3 linked regions of the Alicycliphilus denitrificans K601 genome follow. The protein of the gene in region 1 binds, or shares a complex with, the protein of each later gene. Links are inferred from orthologs where the notes say so. Each region holds a gene or a part of one and is shown on either strand. Other genes may lie near its edges.

Region 1 (7,168 bases):
CGGGGAACTCCGACAGGTCCAGCCGGTGGACCGGCTCCCCGGCGGCGGCCAGGCGCGCGCACACGGCGTCGGTGTGCTCCTCGCCCGGGTAGGAGACGACGACGATCATGCCGTCCCCTCGCCGCCCCCCATCGCGCGCCAGGCCTGCAGGGCCTGCTCCAGCTCCAGCGCCAGCGCATCGGCGGCGGCCTGGGCCTCCTGGTGGGCGGCGGCGAGCTGCTCCAGCTGCTCGGCCGCCTGCTGCATCGCATCGCCGGGGTTGTCCATCTGCGGCTGGCGGCTCGCCCCGGCCAGCACGAAGGGCGTGGCAATCCCGCCGGCGGCCGGGTTGATCAGCGGGCCGGGGCCAGGGCCGATCGGGTCCCGGCCGACCTCCTTGACCGTTTCCCTGATCGGGTCCTTGCCGATCTCCTTGGCCGTGTCGCTGATCGGGTCCTTGCGCACCTCCTTGATCGTGTCACGGATGGGATCCTTGGCAATCTCCTTGACCGTGTCGCTGATCGGATCCTTGCGCACTTCCTTGACCGTATCGCGGATCGGATCCTTGGCGATCTCCTTGATCGTCGGCCGCACATTGGGATACATGGCCAGGACGCCCGCGATGTCGCCGGCGGACAGGCCCGTGCGCTGCCCCATGGTGACGCCCGGCGGCAGCGGCACCCGCGGCACCAGCGTGGGCTGCCCGTTGGTCGAGAAGGCCGTCGCCGGGTAATGCATGATCGACCCGAAGTCGTACGCGCCCAGGTCGTCGCCGTCCTGGATGTGCTGGTTGAAGTTGTGCTGCATCGCCGGATCGATGTTCGCCCAGTTGACCTGCACGAACTGGTCGCGGTCCTCCCGGCTCTGCTCGTGCCACAGGCCAACGGCGTGCCCGATCTCATGGATCGCGTTGCCCAGCGTGCAGCCCGTGCCCAGGGTGATCGACTGCGCACCGCCGCGGCGCCCGACATTCGACGAGCACCCGCTGCCGGGCACGAACCGCACGTAGTCCGGGTACTGCGCGGCATTGGCCGGCGTGCGGGCGACGAAACGGATGACGGTGTTCGCCTCCCAGTGCGCGATGGCGTCCGTGACCCGCGCCTGGTTCGGAAGGGCGGCGTCGATCTCGTACGGAACGCGGCCATTGGCCCAGCGGAACTGCACGCCATCGGGGCTGGTGATGCCGACCGAGAACAGCACCGGGTTGCCCGACTCGTCCGCCTGCATGTCGGCGACGCTCCCCAGCACGATGTCCCCTTCGAAGATCGCCTGGCCATCGACATCGGCATAGTGCAGCCACTTGCCCGTCGTGTTGTTGAGGCCCCGCAGCCCCACGAAGGCCGTGCCCGCCAGCGGGCCCGAACGGCATTCGCATTGATCGCCGCCACCGGACTTGCCGGCCGGGCCGCGCCCGGTTTCTTGTCGTGTTGCCATGATCATTTCTCCTCGCCGAAGTGCGTGTCGATCCGCCACGGAGGCGGACTCGCCTGCAGTGGTCGGAGCCATGACGGCCGTGCTTGGGACCATGCTCCAACGCGTAGTGCGCACCCACACAGCCGGCAAGGCCCTGGATACGCCAGTACTTCCGCGGCAGCGGGCCGCGGCGATCCAGTTTCACGCACGCGTTTTGTAATCTCAAGCTGACGCAGGTAACACCAGTGCAACAAGCGTACGCAGCGTTACGCCATGCCGAAGGCACCCCGTCCCGGCGCACTGGAGAGCCAACCTGACGCTACGCTACGCACCATGCCCGCCCCACTCGCCGCCCATCAGCTCGACCAGTTGCAGCACGATCTGCGCGCCCTGCAGGACATGCGCACCAGCCCCCACGCCTTCAGCTCCGCCGCGCGCGGCCACGCCGATCTGCTCGCGGCCCTGCCGCCGCGCTACGGCGAGGTGCTGCTGGGCCTGCTGGACCGCCTGGAAGCCGGCGCCCTGTTCACCGAGGAAAGCTGCTCCTTCAGCCACCAGGGCGTGGTGGACAGCCTGCAGCTGTGGGTGGACAAGGCGCGCGGCGTGCTCATGGGCTGAAAATGCCCCTAGGAGCCTGGGCGGCAGAAGCTGCGTCGGCTGCAACGCGCGAGAAAACGGTCCATCGCGATGCTCCCAACGGCGCCCATGGCTCGGCTATGGGCTTGTTGGCATCACCACGCTGTCTTCGTTTTTCGCACGTTTCGCTTCGACGCCTTCTGCCGTCCAGGCTCCTAGCCCTTGCCAGGCAAGCGCTGGCAGCTATCGAAATTGAGGCCTGGCAGCGGGTGCGGCGGATTGCCCCAGCCGGCACATCTGCAGCGCCAGCCGCGAGAGCGCCTGCCAGCCGCTGGTGGGCCAGTCCGGCACCTTGAGGCCCTTGACGATGCCGTCCACGACGTGGGCGGAGTGCACCAGGCGCGCCAGCTGCGCGTCGCCCGCCTGCGGCAGCAGGCGCTCGTACAGGCGCTCCTTGGCGCCCCAGATGCGGTTTTCGCGCAGCGCCATGGGCAGGGGCTTGCCGGCGTTCATGGCGTCCTTCACGCGCTTCAAGGCGCGTATGTCCTCGGCCAAGGCCCAGTGCACCAGCACCTCGGCCTCGCCCTCGGCCTGCAGGCCGTCGAGCATGCGCTGCACGCGCGCCACCTGGCCGCAGAGCACGGCCTCGCTGAGCTTGAACACGTCGTAGCGCGCGACGTTGAGCACGGCGGCCTCGACCTGCTCCCAGGCCAGCTCGCCCGGGGGGTGCAGCAGCGCGAGCTTTTGTATTTCCTGGTGTGCGGCCAGCAGGTTGCCCTCCACGCGATCGGCAAAGAACTGCAGCGTACGCTGGCCCTCCTCGCCCGGGGCCACGCGCTGACCCTGGGCGGCCAGACGCTGGGCGATCCACTGCGGCAGCGCGGCGCGCTCCACGGGGTCGATCTGCACGGTGGCGCCGTGCGCCTCCAGGGCCGAGAACCACGCGCCCGTGCGGGTGGCCTTGTCCAGCCGCGGCAGCAGGACGATGGTGAGGGTGCTGTCGTTGCCGTCGGCCTGGGCGGCGATCTGCTGCAGCGCGGAGGCGCCGTCCTTGCCGGGCTTGCCCGAGGGGATGCGGATCTCCAGGATCTGCTTGTCGGCGAACAGGCTCAAGGACCCACCCGCGGCCAGCACCGCGCTCCAGTCGAAGTGCGCGCCGGCGACGGTGTGGCTGCTGCGCTCGGTGTAGCCCTGGGCGCGCGCGGCGGCGCGGATGGCGTCCTGCGCCTCCTGCTGCAAGAGCGGCTCGTCGCCGTGCAGCGTGTAGAGCGAACGCAGGCCTTTGTGCAGGTGCGCGCCGAGCTGGTTCAGAGGGATTTGCATAGGGCCCCGTGAGGCGGGCATCACTGGGGTCTCACGGCGGACAGGCGGCGTATCAGCTGCCGGACCAGGTCGTTGCGCATGTCGCGAAACAGCATGGCCTCTTCGCCCTCCTTGGACAGGGCCAGCGTTTCGTTGTAGCTGATGTCGCGCTGCTGCAGCAGTTCGGTGTCGGCGATCCATTCCTGGCCCTGCTGGCCGCGCAGGCGGAAATGTATGCGTAGGCGCAGCTGCAGTTCGCGCACCTGGCCGGCGGAGCTCATGCCCACGGCCACGCGCTCCTGCCGCTCGGAGAGCAGGTCCAGCACGGCCTCGGCCTGGGGCATCTGGGCGGGGTCGGTGAGCACGGTGAGCTCGCCGCCCCCGCCCTGCAGGGTGCGGACGAGGTCGCGCGCGAGCGCCGAGCCCGCGGGGGCCTGCACGTACAGCGTGCGGAAGGCGAACTCCGGCGCGCCGCGCAGGCGGAAGCCGCAGGCGCCGAGCAGGCCGGCCGCGGGGGCGGCGGCCAGGCCGGCGAGCAGTGTGCGCCTGCGCATCACAGCACCACGTTGACGAGGCGCCCGGGCACGATGACGATCTTCTTGGGCGCCCGGCCTTCGGCGAACTTGTGCAGGTCGGGGCTGGCCAGCGCCGCCTGCTCGATGGAGGCCTTGTCGGCCGTGGCGGCGACGCGAATGGCGCCGCGCAGCTTGCCGTTGACCTGCAGCATGAGTTCGAGCTCGTCCTGCACCAGGGCCTGCGGGTCAGCCTGGGGCCAGGCGGCGTCCAGCAGATCGCCCAGCGCGCCGGCATAGCCCAGGCCCTGCCACAGCACGTGGGTGATGTGCGGCGTGGCCGGGTAGAGCACGCGCAGCAGGATGCCGAAGCCCTCGATCAGCGCGACCTGGGCGCCGGCGCCGTCCATGGCCTTGAAGTCCTCCAGCGCGTTGATCATCTTCATGGCGCCCGAGACCACGGTGTTGTACTGCATGCGCTGGTAGTCGTAGTCCACCTGCTTGAGCACGGTGTGGATCTCCAGGCGCAGGGCGCGGGCCTCCTTGCCGAATTCCACGTCTTTCAGGCTTGTAGCGCCCGCCACGCTTTTCAGGGCAGCTTCCTTATCGATAGCAGACAGCTTGACGCCGAAATTCCACACGCGGCGCAGGAAGCGGTAGCTGCCCTCGACGGCGGCGTCGTTCCATTCGAGCGTGAGCTCGGGCGGCGCGGTGAACATGGTGTACAGGCGCGCGGTGTCGGCGCCGTACTTCTCGATCAGGTGCTGCGGGTCCACGCCGTTGTTCTTGGACTTGGACATGGTGCCCACGCCCTCGTAGTCGATGGGCGTGCCGGCGGGCAGCAGGCCGTCACCGCTCTCGGCGGGGTTCTTGAGCCGCGCGCCGACGATCTTGCCGTCATCGCCCAACACATGTTCCACGTCGTGCGGCCAGAAGTAGTCCTTGGCGCCCTTGGCCGTGCGCCGGCTGTAGATGTGGTTCAGCACCATGCCCTGGGTGAGCAGACGCGTGAAGGGTTCGTCCACCTTCACCAGCCCCAGGTCGCGCATGACCTTGGTCCAGAAGCGCGCGTACAGCAGGTGCAGGATGGCGTGCTCGATGCCGCCGATGTACTGGTCCATGGGCATCCAGTAGTCGGCGCCCTCGGCGACCATCTTCTCGCCGTTCCTGGCGTCGCAATAGCGCATGAAGTACCAGGAGCTGTCCACGAAGGTGTCCATGGTGTCGGTCTCGCGCCGCGCGCTCTTGCCGCAGCAGGGGCAGGTGACGCCGGCGTGGAAGGCCTCGCTCTTGACCAGCGGGTTGCCCGAGCCGTCGGGCACCAGGTCCTGCGGCAGCACCACGGGCAGGTCCTTCTCGGGCACGGGCTGGGGGCCGCAGTCCTCACAGTGGATGATGGGAATGGGCGTGCCCCAGTAACGCTGGCGGCTGATGCCCCAGTCGCGCAGGCGCCAGGTGGTCTTGAGCTCACCCAGGCCCTTGGCGGCCAGCGCATGGGCCACGGCGGCCACGGCGTCCTGGTGGCCCAGGCCGCTGAAGTTGTCGGAGTTGATGGTGACGCCGCGCTCCTTGTCGGCATACCAGTCCTGCCAGCGCTGGTCGTCGAAGGTCTCGCCATCGACCAGGATGACCTGCGTGATCGGCAGGTCATACTTGAGGGCGAAGGCGAAGTCGCGCTCGTCGTGCGCGGGCACGCCCATCACGGCGCCGTCGCCGTAGCTTATGAGCACGTAGTTGCCGACCCAGACCTCGATCTGCTCACCCGTCAGGGGGTGGGTGACGAACAGGCCCGTGGGCATGCCCTCCTTTTCCTTCAGGGCCAGCTCGGCCTCGGTGGTGCCGCCCTTCTTGCATTCCTCGATGAAGGCGGCGAGCCGCGGGTTGCCGGCCGCCGCGTGCTGGGCCAGCGGGTGCTCGGGCGCCACGGCGCAGAAGGTGACGCCCATGATGGTGTCGGCGCGCGTGGTGAACACGTAGAGCCTGCCGTCCTGGATCGGCTTGCCGTCCGCGCCCTCGATGTCGTGCGTGAACGCGAAGCGCACGCCGCTGGACTTGCCGATCCAGTTCTCCTGCATCAGCCGCACCTTGTCGGGCCAGCCGTTCAGGGTCGCCTTCTCGTTGCCGATCTGCACGTGGTCGAGCAGCTCCTGCGCGTAGTCGGTGATCTTGAGGTAATAGCCCGGGATCTCGCGCTTTTCCACCGGCGCGCCGGTGCGCCAGCCCTTGCCGTCGATGACCTGCTCGTTGGCCAGCACCGTCTGGTCCACCGGGTCCCAGTTCACGACCTGGGTCTTGCGGTAGGCGATGCCCCTCTCCAGCATCTTGAGGAACAGCCACTGGTTCCACTTGTAGTAATCGGGGTCGCAGGTGGCCACCTCGCGGCTCCAGTCGATGGCCAGGCCCATGGCCTGCATCTGCTGCTTCATGTAGGCGATGTTCTCGTAGGTCCACCGCGCCGGGGGCACGCCGTTCTTGAGCGCGGCGTTCTCGGCCGGCAGGCCGAAGGCGTCCCAGCCCATGGGCATGAGCACGTTGTAGCCCTTCATGCGCAGGCTGCGCGTGAGCATGTCGTTGATGGTGTAGTTGCGCACATGGCCCATGTGCAGCTTGCCGCTGGGGTAGGGCAGCATGGAGCAGGCGTAGAACTTCGGCCGGGCCGCGTCCTCGGCCACGCGGTAGGCGTCGCTGGCGTTCCAGTGGGCATGCGCTGCGCGCTCCACCTCGGTGTGGTTGTATTTGTCTTGCATGGAAGCTGGAGAAAAAGGGACTGCGGGGAACTGCGCTGCGGCGCAGCGGTCACACTAAGCATCAGTTGCGCCCAATTCTAGGCGTTCATCCCCCATTCCACCCCGCACCGCCCGCCCGCAAGGGCCGGCGTGCCGTTCCATTGCAAGGAGTTTTTCTTGACCGAGACCACCCTCGCGCTGCTGGGTTCGTTCAGCCCCCGGATGCAGGCGGCCATCGGCCTGGCGGGCCTGCTGCTGCTGTCCTACGTCGCCCAGGCCGTGGCGCAGTACCTTCTGCTGCACATGGTGCCGCGCATTCGCGAACGCATGGACGTGCGCTGGGCGCGCGTGGTCTGGCACGACCAGGTGCTGCGCCGGCTGGCGCGCGTGGTGCCGTCGCTGGTCATGCAGGCGGGCATCGGCGCCGTGCCGCACCTGGATCCGGTGGCCTTCGCGGTGATCCGCAACCTGGCCGTGGCGCTCACCGTGCTGCAGCTGGTGCGCACGCTCAACGCCCTGCTCGACGCCGTCCTGCTGGAGCAGGCGCCGGGCGGCGCGCCCACGGGCACGCGCTCCATCAAGAGCTACGTGCAGCTGGGCAAGCTGGCGCTGACCCTGGTGGGGGCCATCGTCATCGTGGCGGTGCTCATCGACCGCTCG
Region 2 (7,205 bases), 1.9 Mb from region 1 along the record:
CGACCACGCCACGATCGACGCCTGGATCGCCGAGGACGCGCCGCTCGTGGACCTGACCACCCACCTGCTCGCCGTGGGCGGCCAGCCCGCGCGCATGCGCTTCACGGTGCGCGGCGAATCGGTGGCCGCCTGCACCGAGGAGGCCGCGCGCATCGTGCGGCACTGCGGCGGGCGCGTAGAGGATCTGCTGGCGAGCGGCACGCCCGTGGCCGCGGGCGACGTGCTGCTGGCCGCCACCGGCGACGCGGCCGGCCTGCTGCGCGCCTGGAAGGTGGCGCAGAACCTGCTGGAGTACGCCTGCGGCGTGGCCGGCGCCACCGCGCGCATGGTGCGCGCCGTGCAGGCCGCCGCGCCCGGCGTGGCCGTGCTCACCACGCGCAAGCATGCGCCGGGGCTGCGCCGCATCGCGCTCAAGGCCACCTTGAGCGGCGGCGCGTTCCCGCATCGGCTGGGCGTGGGCGAGACGGTGCTGGTCTTCCCCCAGCACCGCGCGCTGCTCGGCGGCTGGGACGGCGTGGCCGAGCGCCTGGCCGCCGTGGCGCACGCGCTGGCCGAGAAGAAATGCGTGATCGAGGCGCATTCGCTCGACGAGGCGCTGCGCGCGGCCGCCGCAGGCGCGGACGTGGTGCAGTTCGACAAGGCCGCGCCGCAGGACCTGCGCGCCTGGTGCCCGCCGCTGCGCGCGCGCCACCCGCGGCTGCGGCTGCTGGCCGCCGGCGGCATCAACGCCGGCAACGCGGCGGATTACGCGGCCAGCGGCGTGGATGCGCTGGTCACCAGCAGCCTGCACTACGCCCCGCCCGCCGACGTGGGCGTGAGCGTGGCGCCGCTGTAGCCTCTCTACACTGGCGCCTTCAATGAAAGGACGGCCATGACGGCAGCAGCGCAGCAGGACGGCGCGCGCATCGAATTGCGCGGATCGGTGTGGATGACGGTGGGCGGCCGCAGCCTGGGCGGGCCGGGCCGGGTGGAGCTGCTGGCGTACATCGCCACGCATGGCTCCATCAGCCAGGCGGCCAAGGCCATGGGCATGAGCTACAAGGCGGCGTGGGACGCCATCGACGCCATGAACCAGCTCGCGGGCGAGCCGCTCGTGGAGCGGCTCGTGGGCGGCAAAGGCGGCGGGGGCACGAAGCTCACTGAAAGAGGGATGCGCCTGGTGCGCAGTTTCGGCGTCATCGAGCGCGCGCACCGCCGGTTCGTGGACCAGCTCAGCACGCAGGCGCAGGGCGTGGCCGATGACTTCCTTTTGATACGGAGAATGGGCATGAGAACGAGTGCACGCAACCAATTCTTCGGCACGGTGACCCGCGTGACGCCCGGGGCCGTGAACGACGAGATCGAACTGGACGTGCCCGGCATGGGCCAGAAGCTCGTCGCCATCGTCACGCACGAGAGCGCCCAGAGCCTGGGCCTCGTTCTGGGGGCCGAGGCGTTCGCGCTGGTCAAGGCCTCGTCGGTCATCGTGGTGACGGACGACCAGGGCGCCAGGTTCTCGGCGCGCAACCGCCTGCGGGGCACCGTGTCGCGCGTACAGAAGGGCGCCGTGAACACCGAGGTGGTGATCGGCCTGCCCGGAGGCGCGGCGGTGGCCGCCATCATCACCAACGAGAGCTGCGACGCGCTGGGCCTGGCGCCGGGCACGGCGGCATCGGCGCTGTTCAAGGCGTCGAGCGTGATCGTGGGGGTTCCCGCGTAAGGCGAGGGGAAAAAGAGAGGGGAGGGTGACGAGCCTTACCCCCGGCACTGGCTCCACAGTTAGGGCTGCTTGGTTCCCCACCTGACCCGGTTGGCCGCTTCACCATGCGGGGAGGCCCGTCAAGGCGAGATTGTACGCCGGGAAACCGGGGCGAGCGGCCACGCACCATAGAATCACGCCCCATGTCCTATCTCGTGCTCGCCCGCAAATACCGTCCCAAGACCTTCTCGGAGATGGTGGGCCAGGAGCACGTGGTGCAGGCCTTGACGAACGCGCTCACGCAGCAGCGCCTGCACCATGCCTACCTGTTCACCGGCACGCGCGGCGTGGGCAAGACCACGGTCTCGCGCATCCTGGCCAAGTCGCTCAACTGCCAGGGGCCAGACGGCCAGGGCGGCATCACGGCCACGCCCTGCGGCGTGTGCCCGGCCTGCCAGGACATCGACAGAGGGCGCTTTCCCGACTACACCGAGCTCGACGCCGCCTCCAACCGCGGCGTGGACGAGGTGCAGGGCCTGCTGGAGCAGGCCGTCTACAAGCCGGTGCAGGGGCGCTTCAAGGTCTTCATGATCGACGAAGTGCACATGCTCACGAACACGGCGTTCAACGCCATGCTCAAGACGCTGGAGGAGCCCCCGGAATACCTCAAGTTCGTGCTCGCCACGACCGACCCGCAGAAAGTGCCGGTCACGGTGCTCAGCCGCTGCCTGCAGTTCAACCTGCGGCCCATGGCGCCCGAGACGGTGCTCGAGCACCTCGCGCGCGTGCTGGCGCAGGAGGGCGTGGCCGCCGAGCCCCAGGCGCTGCGCCTGCTCGCGCGCGCGGCGCGCGGCTCCATGCGCGACGCGCTGAGCCTGACCGACCAGGCCATTGCCTTCGGCAGTGGCCAGCTGCAGGAAGCCGCCGTGCGCCAGATGCTGGGCAGCGTGGACCGCGGCCATGTGTTCCGCCTGATCGATGCGCTGGCGCAGGGCGACGGCCGGACCGTGGTGGAGACGGCGGACACCTTGCGCACCCATGGCCTGTCGGCCGCAAGCACGCTGGAGGAGATGAGCGCCGTGCTGCAGCGCATGGCCGTGCTGCAGGCCGTGCCGCAGATGGCTGCCGCCGTGGACGCGACCGACCCCGAGGCCGCCGAGATCGCCCGCCTGGCCGCGCTGATGCCGGCCGACGAGACACAGCTGCTCTACAGCATCTGCCTGCACGGCCGCACCGAGCTGGGCCTGGCGCCCGACGAATACGCCGCCCTGACCATGGTGCTGCTGCGCCTGCTGGCCTTCAAGCCCGCTCCGGCCGATGCGGCCATGGCGGAAAAAAAAACTCTGACGCGGCCTGAACCCGCCGCCGCGCCGCCCGCGCGGGCCCATGAGGCGCCGCCGCAGCCCACGCCGGACGATGTGAACCGGGCGGTGCACGAGGCGATCGGCGCGGCGGAGCCCTCGGCGCCAAGTGGCCCGGCCCCAGCGCCCGCCGTGCGCCTGCCCGTGCGGGCGCCCGAGGAATTCCGACAAAATAAGCCTCAACCGCCCGCCAGCCAAGCGCAGACAGCTCCTGAAACGGTAGCAATACCTGTGCGCACCGTGCCCGAGCCCGGCGCGCGCCTGCAGCCCATGGCACCGGGCGGCGCCGCGCCCGCGCCGGCGCGGCTCGTGCCCACGGAGGAGGGCGACGCCTGGTACGCCGTGGTGCAGCAGCTCATCGCGCAGGAGACTATCACTGCCCTGGTGCGCGAGCTCGCACTGCAGTCGCAGCTCGTGGCGCGCGACGAAGGCCACTGGCTGCTGCGCGTGGAGCGCGAGTCGCTGAACCAGCCCACGGCGCGCGAACGCCTGCGCGCGGCCCTTGAGGCCGCGGGCCACGCGCGCCAGATCAGCGTGGAGGTGGGCGTGGTCATCGACAGCCCCGCGCGCCGCAACGCCCAGGCCGCGGCCGAGCGCCAGCGCGCGGCCGAGGACATCGTCCACAACGACCCCTACGTGCAGCAGCTGATGCGCGAGTTCGGCGCGAAAATCGTGCCCGGCAGCATCAAGCCCGCATAAGCATCTTTTTTATAAGCAAAGGAAACCACCCATGTTCAACAAGGGACAGCTCGCCGGCCTCATGAAGCAGGCCCAGGCCATGCAGGACAACCTCAAGAAGGCCCAGGAAGAGCTTGCCAGCATCGAGGTCGAGGGCGAATCCGGCGCCGGCCTGGTCAAGGTGCTGATGACCTGCAAGCACGACGTCAAGCGCGTGACCATCGACCCCAGCCTGCTGGCGGACGACAAGGACATGCTGGAGGACCTGGTGGCCGCAGCCTTCAACGCCGCCGTGCGCAAGGCCGAAGAGACCTCGCAGGAAAAGATGGGCAAGATCACGGCCGGCATGCCGGGCTTGCCCGGCGGGATGAAGTTCCCGTTCTGACGGCGCCGCCGCCCCGCGCATGTCCGACACCGGCTCCCTCGACGCGCTGATCCAGGCCCTGCGGCGCCTGCCGGGCGTGGGCGTGAAGTCGGCCCAGCGCATGGCCTTCCACCTGCTGCAGCACGACCGCGGCGGGGCGCAGCAGCTGTCGCAGGCGCTGGCCCGGGCGTGCGAGCAGGTGCGCCACTGCGAGCGCTGCCACACCTTCACCGAGGGCGCGGTGTGCGACACCTGCCTGGACCCGGCGCGCGATGCCACGCGCCTGTGCGTGGTGGAGACGCCGGCCGATCAGTCCGCCCTGGAGCGCACGGCCGCCTTCAAGGGCCTGTACTTCGTGCTCATGGGCCGGCTGTCGCCGCTGGACGGCGTGGGGCCGCGCGACATCGGCGTGCACAAGCTGCTGGAGCGCGCCGGCGACGGCGTGGTGCAGGAGGTGATCCTGGCCACCAGCTTCACCGCCGAGGGCGAGGCCACGGCCCACGCCATCGCCGAGGCGCTCAAGCGCCGCGGCATCCACGTCACGCGGCTGGCGCGCGGCGTGCCCGTGGGCAGCGAGCTGGAGTACGTGGACTTGGGCACCATCGCCCACGCGCTTGCGGACCGGCGTTGAGGCACCCAAAATGACCCGCTTCACCGTGGCCTACTGGTGCGTGCTGGCCGCGGCGCTGCTGCCCATACTGTGCGCGCTGCTGGCCAAGCGCGGGAGCTTCCGCGGCGCCGACAACCACGACCCGCGCGCCTGGCTGGCGCGCCAGAGCGGCTGGCGCGCACGCGCCAACGCGGCCCAGGCCAACAGCTTCGAGGCGCTGCCGTTCTTCATCGGCGCGGTCGTCATCGCGCACCAGATCGGCGCGCCGCAGGCGGCGCTAGACCTGCTGGCTTGCGTGTTCATCCTGCTGCGTGTGTCCTACATCGCGCTGTACGTGGGGGACAGTCCCACGGCGCGCAGCGTGGTCTGGGGGCTGGCCTTCCTGGTGAACATCGCCATCCTGCTGCTGGGTTGGCGCTGAACGGTAAAATGGGCGCCTTCGGCCTGCCCATTCAGCGCAGGCCGCTGCTTTTTTCATAGCTTCGCGGGCGTGCCCTGGCTGGCCCGCGCGGCGTTTCTCTTTGTTTCCATGATCGATCTTCGGGGCATCACCCAGATTTACCAGGGCCCGCAGGGCCCGGTCGAGGCCTTGCGCGGCATTGACCTGCACGTCACCCCGGGCGAGGTGTTCGGCATCATCGGGCGGTCGGGCGCGGGCAAGAGCTCGCTGGTGCGCGTGATCAACCTGCTCAACCGCCCAACGAAGGGGCAGGTGATCGTGGACGGGCGCGACCTCACCCGGCTCAAGGACGCCGAGCTGCGCGCCGCGCGGCGCGAGATCGGCATGGTGTTCCAGCACTTCAACCTGCTGTCCTCGCGCACGGTGTGGGACAACGTCGCGCTGCCGCTGGAGCTGGCGGGCATGGACAAGGCCGAGATCCACGCGCGCGTGCAGCCCTTGCTGGATCTCGTGGGCCTGTCGCACCTGGCCGACCGCTACCCGGCGCAGATCTCGGGCGGGCAGAAGCAGCGCGTGGGTATCGCCCGGGCGCTGGCCAGCCGGCCCAAGGTGCTGCTGTCCGACGAGGCCACGAGCGCGCTCGACCCCGAGACCACGCGCTCCATCCTGGACCTGCTGCGCCAGGTGAACCGCGAGCTCGGCGTGACGGTGGTCCTGATCACGCACCAGATGCAAGTCATCAAGCAGATCGCCGACCGCGTGGCCGTGATCGAGGCCGGGCGCATCGTGGAAATGGGCCCGGTGATCGAGGTGTTCACGCGCCCGCGCGAGGACATCACCAAGAGCCTGATCGACGAGATCGTGCCGCAGGAGCTGCCCGCGGGCGTGCTCGCGCGCGTGCGCAGCCTGGCGGCGCGCCTGGCGCCGCAGGCCAGCGGCCAGCTGCTGCGCCTGTCGTACGCGGGCGAGCAGGCCTACGAGCCCATCCTGTCGCACCTGATCCGCGAGCTGGGGTTGGACCTGTCCATCCTGCACGGGCAGATCGACGAGATCCAGGAGCAGACCTTCGGCTCGCTGGCCGTGTACGCCAGTGGTCCCATGGCGCGCATAGGCGCGGCCATCGATTACCTGCGCGCGCAGGGCGTCGTGGTCAAGACGGTTGAGGTGAACTGATGTTCGAGAATTTTTCCGAAATGATGCTGGAGCTTTTCGCCACCTCGCTGTGGGAGACGGTGATCATGGTCGGCGTCTCCGGCGTCGTGGGCGGCCTGGTGGGCATTCCGCTCGGGGTGTTCCTGCGCCTGACCGACAAGGGCGGCATCCTGCAGAACGCGCCGCTCAACACCGTGGTGGGCGGCATCGTCAACGCCGTGCGCTCCACGCCCTTCATCATCCTGCTGGTGGCTATCATCCCGTTCACGCGCCTGGTCACGGGCACGTCCATCGGCACCTGGGCCGCCGTGGTGCCGCTCACGCTGGCGGCCGCGCCCTTCATCGCGCGCCTGGTGGAGACCGCGCTGCGCGAGGTGGACTCCGGCCTGGTCGAGGCCGCGCAGTCCATGGGCGCGACCACCTGGCAGATCGTCTGGAAGGTGCTGCTGCCCGAGGCGCTGCCGGGCATCGTCGCCGGGCTGACCATCAGCTTCGTGAGCCTCACGGGTTACTCGGCCATGGCCGGCGCCGTGGGCGGCGGCGGCCTGGGCGACCTGGGCATCCGCTACGGCTACCAGCGCTTCCTGCCGGACGTGATGCTGGCCGTGGTGCTGATCCTCATCGTCTTCGTGCAGGCCATTCAGAGCCTGGGCGACTGGGCCGTGCGCCGCATGTCGCACCGCTGAGATGCCATCCGGTTGTTTGGATATGGCAAACAATTCGTTCTGACGGCGCCGCGGCGGGCCTACGATAGCGGGCTGTTTCCACACTATCCGCAAAAAGGCTCCAACATGCTTTCCAAGCGCTCCCTGATCCGATCCACCCTGGCCCTGGCGCTTGCCGTCGGCTTTGCCGGCGCCGCGCCGGCGCAGGACAAGCCGCTCAAGATCGGCGTCACGGCCGGCCCGCACGCGCAGATCATGGAGCAGGTCAAGAAGGTGGCCGAGCAGCAGGGCCTGAAG
Region 3 (7,282 bases), 1.3 Mb from region 1 along the record:
TGAGCGTGCCGCGGAACTGGCTGCGCGCCACCACCTCCTGGCCAGGGTAGCAGCCCTTCTTGAAATTCACGCCGCCCACGGATTCGTAGTTCAGCATCTGCGGCACGAAGGCCTCGGCCACGGGCGCGGTGAGCGTGGCGATGCCGCTGCGCACCTCGCTCCACAGCCACAGCGACTCGTCCAGCGGCGCACCGGCGGGCGCGCTGCCCGCCGTGGCGGGCGCCAGCCACAGGGCGCGCGGCTGGCCGTCGGCCGGATACAGCTGCACCACGCTGGCTTCGCCCAGGTCGATCTTGGCCCAGGGCTCGCCGCCTTCGGGCAGCACGGCGCGGGCCGCGTCGCCCAGCAGGCCGTACAGGGCGAAGTCATCCGTCGCGTCGCTCAGCCTGGCCTTGGCGCGCAGCACGAACATGGACAGGCGCTTGAGTGTGGGCGCGAGCAGCTCGCGCGCGCACACCAGCAGCACCTCGGCATCGTTGCGCTTGAAGGCGATGAAGCTGGCCAGCATGCGGCCCTTGACGGTGAGGAAGGCCGCCAGGCGCGCATGCTGCAGGTCCAGCAGCGCGAAGTCATGGGTGAGTTGGCCGTGCAGGAACTTGGCGGCGTCTTCACCGGCGACGCGGATCACGCCGAGGTGGGATAAACGTGTCACGCCGCCCGCGGGCAGGGGCGGCGGTACTGGCTTGGGGTCGGTCATGGCTGAATTATGATGCCCGGCTTTCCTTCATACAGGCTGCAGGGTTGTGCGCAGGTTCCTCGTTCTGGTGTTGCTCGTCGTGCTGGCCCTGGCCGCCGGCGCGGCCTGGTGGCTGCAGGCCCCCATGCCCGTGCGCGCGGGCGTGGGCGCGGGGCAGCCGCTGGAGCTGGAGATAGAGCCCGGCACCACGCCGCGCGGCGTGGCGCGCGCCGTGGTGCAGGCCGGCTTCGACACCGATGCGCGCCTGCTGTTCCTGTGGTTCCGCCTGTCGGGCAAGGACCGCGGCATCAAGGCCGGCAACTATGAGGTCGCGCAGGGCACCAGCCCCCATGCGCTGTTGCAGAAGCTCGTGCGCGGCGAGGAGGCGCTGCGCGCCGTCACGCTGGTGGAGGGCTGGAACTTCCGCCAGCTGCGCCAGGCGCTGGCGCGCGCCGAGCAGCTCAGGCCCGATACCGAGGGCTTGAGCGACGCGGACATCATGGCCCGCCTGGACCGCCCGGGCGTACCCGCCGAGGGGCGCTTCTTTCCCGACACTTACACCTACGCCAAGGGCAGCAGCGACCTGGCCGTGCTGCGCCGCGCGCTGCACGCCATGGACCGGCGCCTGGAGGCCGCCTGGGCCCAGCGCGCACCCGACACCCCGCTGAAGTCGCCCGAGCAGGCGCTGATCCTGGCCAGCATCGTCGAGAAGGAGACCGGCCGCCCCGAGGACCGCGCCCAGATCGCCGGCGTGTTCAGCAACCGCCTGCGCGCGGGCATGCTGCTGCAGACCGATCCCACGGTGATCTACGGCTTGGGCGAGAGGTTCGACGGCAACCTGCGCAAGCGCGACCTGCAGGCCGACACGCCCTACAACACCTACACGCGCGCGGGCCTGCCGCCCACGCCCATCGCCATGCCGGGCCGCGCCGCGTTGCTGGCCGCCGTGCAGCCCGCCGATACGCGCGCGCTGTACTTCGTGGCGCGCGGCGACGGCACGAGCCACTTCAGCGTTACGCTCGACGAGCACAACCGCGCCGTCAACCGGTATCAACGCAAATGACGACAGGCCTGTTCATCACCTTCGAGGGCATAGACGGCGCGGGCAAGTCCTCGCACATCGAGACGCTGGCGCGCGCCCTGCGCGCGGCCGGGCGCAGCGTGACGCTGACGCGCGAGCCCGGCGGCACGCCGCTGGCCGAGAAGCTGCGCGCGCTGCTGCTCAATGACGCCATGGATGCGCTGACCGAGACGCTGCTGGCGTTCGCCGCGCGGCGCGACCACCTGTGCCGCGTGATCGGGCCGGCGCTCGCGCGCGGCGAGGCCGTGCTGTGCGACCGCTTCACCGACGCCACCTTCGCCTACCAGGGCGCGGGGCGCGGCTTCGATCTGCGGGTGCTCTCATATATGGAGCGGCTGGCGCAGACAGGGATTGGCCTGGGGCCTGATTCGATGCTTGAGCCCGATCTCACGCTGTGGTTCGACGTGCCGCCCGAGGTGGCCGCCGAGCGCCTGGCCGCGGCACGCGCGCCGGACAGGTTCGAGGCCCAGCCCGTGGAGTTCTTCGCCCGCGTGGCGCGGGGCTATGCCGACCGCGCCGCCGGCGCGCCCCGGCGCTTCGCGCGCATCGACGGGGCGCAGCCGCGCGAGCAGGTGGCCGCGCAGATGCTGGCCGCGGTGGCCGCGCGCGGCTGGCTGCCGGGGGCCGCGCCATGAACGCCGTGGCGCCCTGGATCGCGGCCCAGCGCGCGCAGCTGCTGGCGCAGCGCGGCCACGCCTGGCTGCTGCACGGCCCGTCGGGCCTGGGCCAGTACGCGCTGGCCCTGGAGCTGGTGCGCGCCTGGCTGTGCGACGCGCCCGGCGAGCACGGCGCCTGCGGCCGGTGCGCGAGCTGCCACGGCATCGACGTGCGCACCCATGCCGACCTGTGCGTGCTCATGCCCGAAACCCAGATGCTGGCTCTGGGCTGGCCCCTGCCCGAGAAGGCCCAGGCCGAGATCGAGGACAAGAAGCGCAAGGCGAGCCGCGAGATCCGCGTGGAGGCCATGCGCGACGCCGTGGAGTTCGCACAGCGCACCAGCGCGCGCGGGCGCGGCAAGGCGGTGCTGGTGTTCCCGGCCGAGCAGATGAACCACGTGACGGCCAACGCCCTGCTCAAGACGCTGGAGGAGCCGCCGGGCGACGTGCGCTTCGTGCTCGCCACCGAGGCCGCGCACGAGCTGCTGCCCACCATCCGCAGCCGCTGCCTGGGCCATGCCATGTTGTGGCCCCGGCCCGACGAGGCGCGCGGCTGGCTCGCGGGGCAGGGCGTGGCGCCCGATGCGGCCCAGGCCCTGCTGCGCGCCGCGGGCGGGCGGCCCGACGATGCGCTGGCCCTGGCCCGCGCGGGCCGCAGCCCCCAGGCCTGGGCCCTGATCCCCAAGGCCATGGCGCGCGGAGACGTCTCGGCGCTGTCCGAGCTCGAACCCGCCCAGGCCGTGGATGCGCTGCAGAAGCTCTGCCACGACCTGCTGGCGCAGCGCGTGGGCGCGCAGCCGCGCTACTTCGACGCGGCAGACCTGCCCCGGCCGCCCGGCCTGGGGCCGCTCACGCGCTGGTCGCGCGCGCTCATCCAGGAGGCTCGCACGGCCGACCACCCTTTCAACGCGGGCTTGATGCTGGAGTCGCTTGTAGCCCAGGCGCGCCAGACACTAAACTCGCGCCATTGATTTCCCCAGGCCACCTATGAGCAGTCCGTCCACAGCGCCGCGCCCCAGCGTCATGCAGCTGAACATCAAGGAAAAGGCTGCTCTGTACGCAGCCTACATCCCGTTCTTCGAGGAGGGCGGCATCTTCGTGCCCACGACGCGCGAGTACAGGCTGGGCGACGACGTCTACGTGCTGCTCACGCTGCCCGATGACCCGCAGCGCTACCCCGTGGCCGGCCGCGTGGCCTGGGTGACGCCGGCGCGCGCCGTCGGCAACCGCACGCAGGGCGTGGGCATACAGTTCCCCAAGGACGAGAAGTCGCGCCAGCTCAAGCTCAAAATCGAGGAAATCCTGGGCACGGCCCTGGCCGCCGACCGGCCCACGCAGACCATTTGAGGGGCGCGGTCCCGCTCTTGCCGCCGGCCTCTCCGGCAGGCTTTTCGTTTTCCATTGCGCCATGTTCGTCGATTCCCACTGCCATCTGAACTTTCCCGAGCTCGCCAGCCAGCTGCCCCAGATCCGCCAGGCCATGGCGGCGGCGCAGGTGGACCGCGCGCTGTGCATCTGCACCACCATGGAGGAGTTCCCCGCCGTGCACGGCCTGGCCACGGCCTATGACAACTTCTGGGCCACCGTGGGCGTGCACCCCGATACCGAAGACATGGCCGAGCCTTCGGTGCAGGACCTGCTGGAGCGCGCCGTGCTGCCGCGCGTGGTGGCCATCGGCGAGACGGGGCTCGACTACTACGGCATGGAAGATCGCAAGGGCGGGCGCAGCATCGCCGACCTGGAGTGGCAGCGCGAGCGCTTCCGCACCCACATCCGCGCCGCGCGCGCCTGCGGCAAACCGCTGGTGATCCACACGCGCAGCGCCTCGGGCGACACCCTGGCCATCCTGCGCGAGGAGGGCGAGGACGGCGCTGGCAACCGCGCCGGCGGCGTGTTCCACTGCTTCACCGAGACGGCCGAGGTGGCGCGCGCGGCGCTGGACTTGGGCTACTACATCTCGTTTTCCGGCATCATCACCTTCAAGAACGCGCAGGACCTGCGCGACGTGGCCGCCTTCGTGCCCATGGACCGCCTGCTCATCGAGACCGACAGCCCCTACCTGGCTCCCGTGCCCTACCGCGGCAAGACCAACAACCCGTCCTACGTGCCCTTCGTGGCGCAGCAGATCGCGGCCATCAGGGGCCTGCCGGTGCAGGAGGTGGCCCGGGCCACGAGCCGCAACTTCGAGCGGTTGTTCCTGCAGGGGGGCGCCGCATGACGAGCCGCCGCCGCACCCTGGCATGGCTGGCGCTGGCCGCCGCCGCACCCGTGGCCGGACTGGCGCATGCCGGCGCCTATGAGGACTTCTTCAAGGCCATAGAACTCGACAACGGCGCCGCCGTGGCCGACCTGCTGCGCCGCGGCTTCGACCCCAACGCGCGCGACCCCAAGGGCCAGCCCGCGCTCATCGTGGCGCTGCGCGGGGACTCGCGCAAGGCCGCGGCCGCACTGATTGCGGCCAAGGGCCTGAAGGTGGAAGAGCGCAACGCCAAGGACGAGAGCGCGCTGATGCTGGCCGCCCTGCGCGGCAACCTGAGCGCGGCGCGCGCCCTGATCAGACTGGATGCCGACGTCAACAAGACCGGCTGGACGCCGCTGCACTACGCCGCGTCGGGCACCACGCAGGACGCCGCCGCCATGGTGGCGCTGCTGCTGGAGGAGAGCGCCTACATCGACGCCGCCTCGCCCAACGGCACCACGCCCTTGATGATGGCCGTGCGCTACGGCACGGGCGACGTGGCGCTCCTGCTGATCGAGGAGGGCGCCGATCCCACGTTGAAGAACGACCTGGGCCTGACGGCCATCGACTTTGCGCGCCAGGCCGACCGCGCCGACATGGTGGACCTGGTGGCCCAGGCCGTGCGCCGGCGCCAGCCCAACCGGGGGCGGTGGTGACGCCTGGCCGGCAGCCGCCGCGCGGGGGCTGAAGCGGGTTTTCGAGGTTCTTCGCCGCGGGCACTGCCGCCGCCCGATGGCACCGGGCGCGATTCGCCCTTGTGGATACCGCTGGAGTTCGTTACGCTTCGACTCTTTTAAATGCGAACAAGTCGCATTTAAAATTAACTTCCAGCCACTCACAGGAGGACCGCATGGAGCGCTCGCCTACTTCGTCCAGCTGCCAGCACGCCTTGCTGGTCCATAGCCCGGTCGGACATGTGTCCGTCTGCCCCGATTGCGGCGTCGTGCATCTGTCCCTCGACTGTGTCTCCGTGCGGCTGGAGGTGGGCGCCTTCCTGGCGTTGGCCGAGATGCTGTCCCAGGCGCAGAAGCGCCTGCACGGCATGCCGCCGCACGAGAGCCGCGGCCACGAAGGCCGGGCGCGCGCCGTCCATTGAAGCCCCCAGGCGCGCAGAGCAAGGAGGTCGCATGTGCGATGAGTGCTTCCGCCCCCTGGCGGCCATCAACGGGTCGCGCCGCAAGCGGCTCTGGGATCTGCCGCACCCATGCCACTGCCCCGTGGTGGGGGTCTGCTTCCCGCTGCCGGTGCTGCGCCAGCTGGTCGGCAAGGCGCTGGTCGGCAAGGCCGTCGCGGACGACTATGAGATCCACCTCGGCGCGGTGGCCGAGTGCATGAAGCGCAACCGGCTGTCCGAAGTGCTGCAGAAGGAGCTGGAGTCCCGCTACGCCGGCGCGGTGCAGGCGTTCCGCGCCGCCAAGGACACCCAGGCGGTCGCGGACATGTGGGCGGCGGCGGTCCGGGGAGGGGACGTCCCGGGCGCGTTCTGGGCCGTGCTGACCCATCCGCGCTGCGACGAGCTGCTGCAGGAGGCCGTGCTGCGGGACATGCACATGCTGCAGCATCAGGCCGGGGCGGCGGCGTGGGTGGACGCCGCCCGTTTCGGCGAGCTGGTCAAGGAAAACGGCGTCCTGGGCCGGGAGCTGGGCAGGGTACAGGAGCGCTGCACCCGCGTGATCAGCGAGAAGTCGGTCGAAATCGAGCGGCTCAACGCCCAGCTGGTGCAGCAGCGCGCGATTGCGATCGGCAAGGATTCACGGATTGCGTTCCTCACGCAGGACCTGGAGCGGCTCCAGGCGTCGCTGCCGGGCTACGAGGACACCGCGAGGCTGCGCAGGAAGCTCGAACAGCTCGGCGCCCGGCTGGCCGGCCTGGAGGCGCAGAACGCGCGGCTGCGCCAGCAGCTCGGCGAGGCGCAATGCCTGCTAGGGCTGCGCGAAGCCGAGGCCGCGCCCGCGGCGGAGCATCGGGGCGATGCGCCCAGGGAAAGCCCCGTCGCGTTCCATTTCAAGGAAAAGACGGTCCTGTGCGTCGGCGGCCGCAACGGGAACGTGTCCAGCTACCGGGATGTCGTCGAGAAGGCGGGCGGGCATTTCGCGCACCACGATGGCGGGCTGGAAGACAAGCAGGGGGCGCTCGACTCGGTGCTCGCCGCGGCGGACCTTGTCATCTGCCAGACCGGCTGCATCAGCCACAACGCGTATTGGCGGGTGAAGGACTTCTGCAAGCGCACCGGAAAGCAATGCGTCTTCGTGGAGAACCCCAGCACGTCCTCGCTGACCCGCACGCTGCAGCAAATCACCGCAGGCGACTCTGCCGAAAAGCCGGCCGCAGACGCCGGCCGGTGAGGGTCACTTGCCCGCGCCGGCGTCGGAGATGCGCCGCGCGTAGGCCGCCAGCACGATGCGCTCGGAGTGCACCAGGTAGTCGTTGAGCACGGCGGCGGCCTCCTGCGGCTTGCCGGCCTCAAACAGCTCCACGATCTTCACGTTGCTGTCCACGTAGGGGGCGTGCAGGAACTCGGGGTCGTTGAGCAAGCCGAAGGCAAGGCGCAGCTCGGCCAGCAGGTGCGAGAACATTTCGTTCAGGCGCTCGCTGTCGGCCAGCTCCACGATGGCCTGGTGGAACTCCAT

Evidence for each region. Proteins that work in one complex are often made in the same cells at the same time.
Region 2: the proteins of holA (region 1) and dnaX are in contact, whole or in part, in a cryo-EM structure (PDB 8GIZ), measured with the Escherichia coli proteins. The link is inferred for Alicycliphilus denitrificans K601 from one-to-one orthologs.
Region 3: the proteins of holA (region 1) and ALIDE2_RS15835 are in contact, whole or in part, in a cryo-EM structure (PDB 8GIZ), measured with the Escherichia coli proteins. The link is inferred for Alicycliphilus denitrificans K601 from one-to-one orthologs.

What each region holds. Positions count from the first base shown.
Region 1 is NC_015422.1:4,675,019-4,682,186, forward strand. The notes cover bases 1,252-4,137. They hold holA (DNA polymerase III subunit delta), read right to left. Parts: upstream 3,292-4,137; coding sequence 2,212-3,291; downstream 1,252-2,211. Other genes in these bases: legP (Dot/Icm T4SS effector Zinc-dependent metalloprotease LegP), read right to left, coding at 1,252-1,413; ALIDE2_RS22125 (hypothetical protein), read left to right, coding at 1,726-2,010; ALIDE2_RS22135 (LPS-assembly lipoprotein LptE), read right to left, coding at 3,312-3,824; leuS (leucine--tRNA ligase), read right to left, coding at 3,824-4,137. In the rest of the region: ALIDE2_RS22115 (MvdC/MvdD family ATP grasp protein), read right to left, coding at 1-109; more of legP, read right to left, coding at 106-1,251; more of leuS, read right to left, coding at 4,138-6,529; ALIDE2_RS22145 (mechanosensitive ion channel family protein), read left to right, coding at 6,731-7,168. UniProt on the Escherichia coli protein: Part of the beta sliding clamp loading complex, which hydrolyzes ATP to load the beta clamp onto primed DNA to form the DNA replication pre-initiation complex.
Region 2 is NC_015422.1:2,755,766-2,762,970, reverse strand. The notes cover bases 1,387-4,309. They hold dnaX (DNA polymerase III subunit gamma/tau), read left to right. Parts: upstream 1,387-1,881; coding sequence 1,882-3,738; downstream 3,739-4,309. Other genes in these bases: recR (recombination mediator RecR), read left to right, coding at 4,122-4,309; ALIDE2_RS13145 (YbaB/EbfC family nucleoid-associated protein), read left to right, coding at 3,770-4,102; ALIDE2_RS13155 (TOBE domain-containing protein), read left to right, coding at 1,387-1,699. In the rest of the region: ModD protein, read left to right, coding at 1-835; more of ALIDE2_RS13155, read left to right, coding at 872-1,386; more of recR, read left to right, coding at 4,310-4,712; ALIDE2_RS13135 (MAPEG family protein), read left to right, coding at 4,723-5,112; ALIDE2_RS13130 (methionine ABC transporter ATP-binding protein), read left to right, coding at 5,221-6,264; ALIDE2_RS13125 (methionine ABC transporter permease), read left to right, coding at 6,264-6,929; ALIDE2_RS13120 (MetQ/NlpA family ABC transporter substrate-binding protein), read left to right, coding at 7,035-7,205. UniProt on the Escherichia coli protein: Part of the beta sliding clamp loading complex, which hydrolyzes ATP to load the beta clamp onto primed DNA to form the DNA replication pre-initiation complex.
Region 3 is NC_015422.1:3,327,191-3,334,472, reverse strand. What follows is about bases 1,387-4,386. They hold ALIDE2_RS15835 (DNA polymerase III subunit delta'), read left to right. Parts: upstream 1,387-2,388; coding sequence 2,389-3,384; downstream 3,385-4,386. Other genes in these bases: ALIDE2_RS15825 (TatD family hydrolase), read left to right, coding at 3,822-4,386; ALIDE2_RS15830 (PilZ domain-containing protein), read left to right, coding at 3,401-3,760; tmk (dTMP kinase), read left to right, coding at 1,736-2,392; mltG (endolytic transglycosylase MltG), read left to right, coding at 1,387-1,739. Outside these bases: CAF17-like 4Fe-4S cluster assembly/insertion protein YgfZ, read right to left, coding at 1-697; more of mltG, read left to right, coding at 744-1,386; more of ALIDE2_RS15825, read left to right, coding at 4,387-4,631; ALIDE2_RS15820 (ankyrin repeat domain-containing protein), read left to right, coding at 4,628-5,308; ALIDE2_RS15815 (hypothetical protein), read left to right, coding at 5,503-5,748; ALIDE2_RS15810 (DUF2325 domain-containing protein), read left to right, coding at 5,780-6,997; ALIDE2_RS15805 (GntR family transcriptional regulator), read right to left, coding at 7,001-7,282. UniProt on the Escherichia coli protein: Part of the beta sliding clamp loading complex, which hydrolyzes ATP to load the beta clamp onto primed DNA to form the DNA replication pre-initiation complex.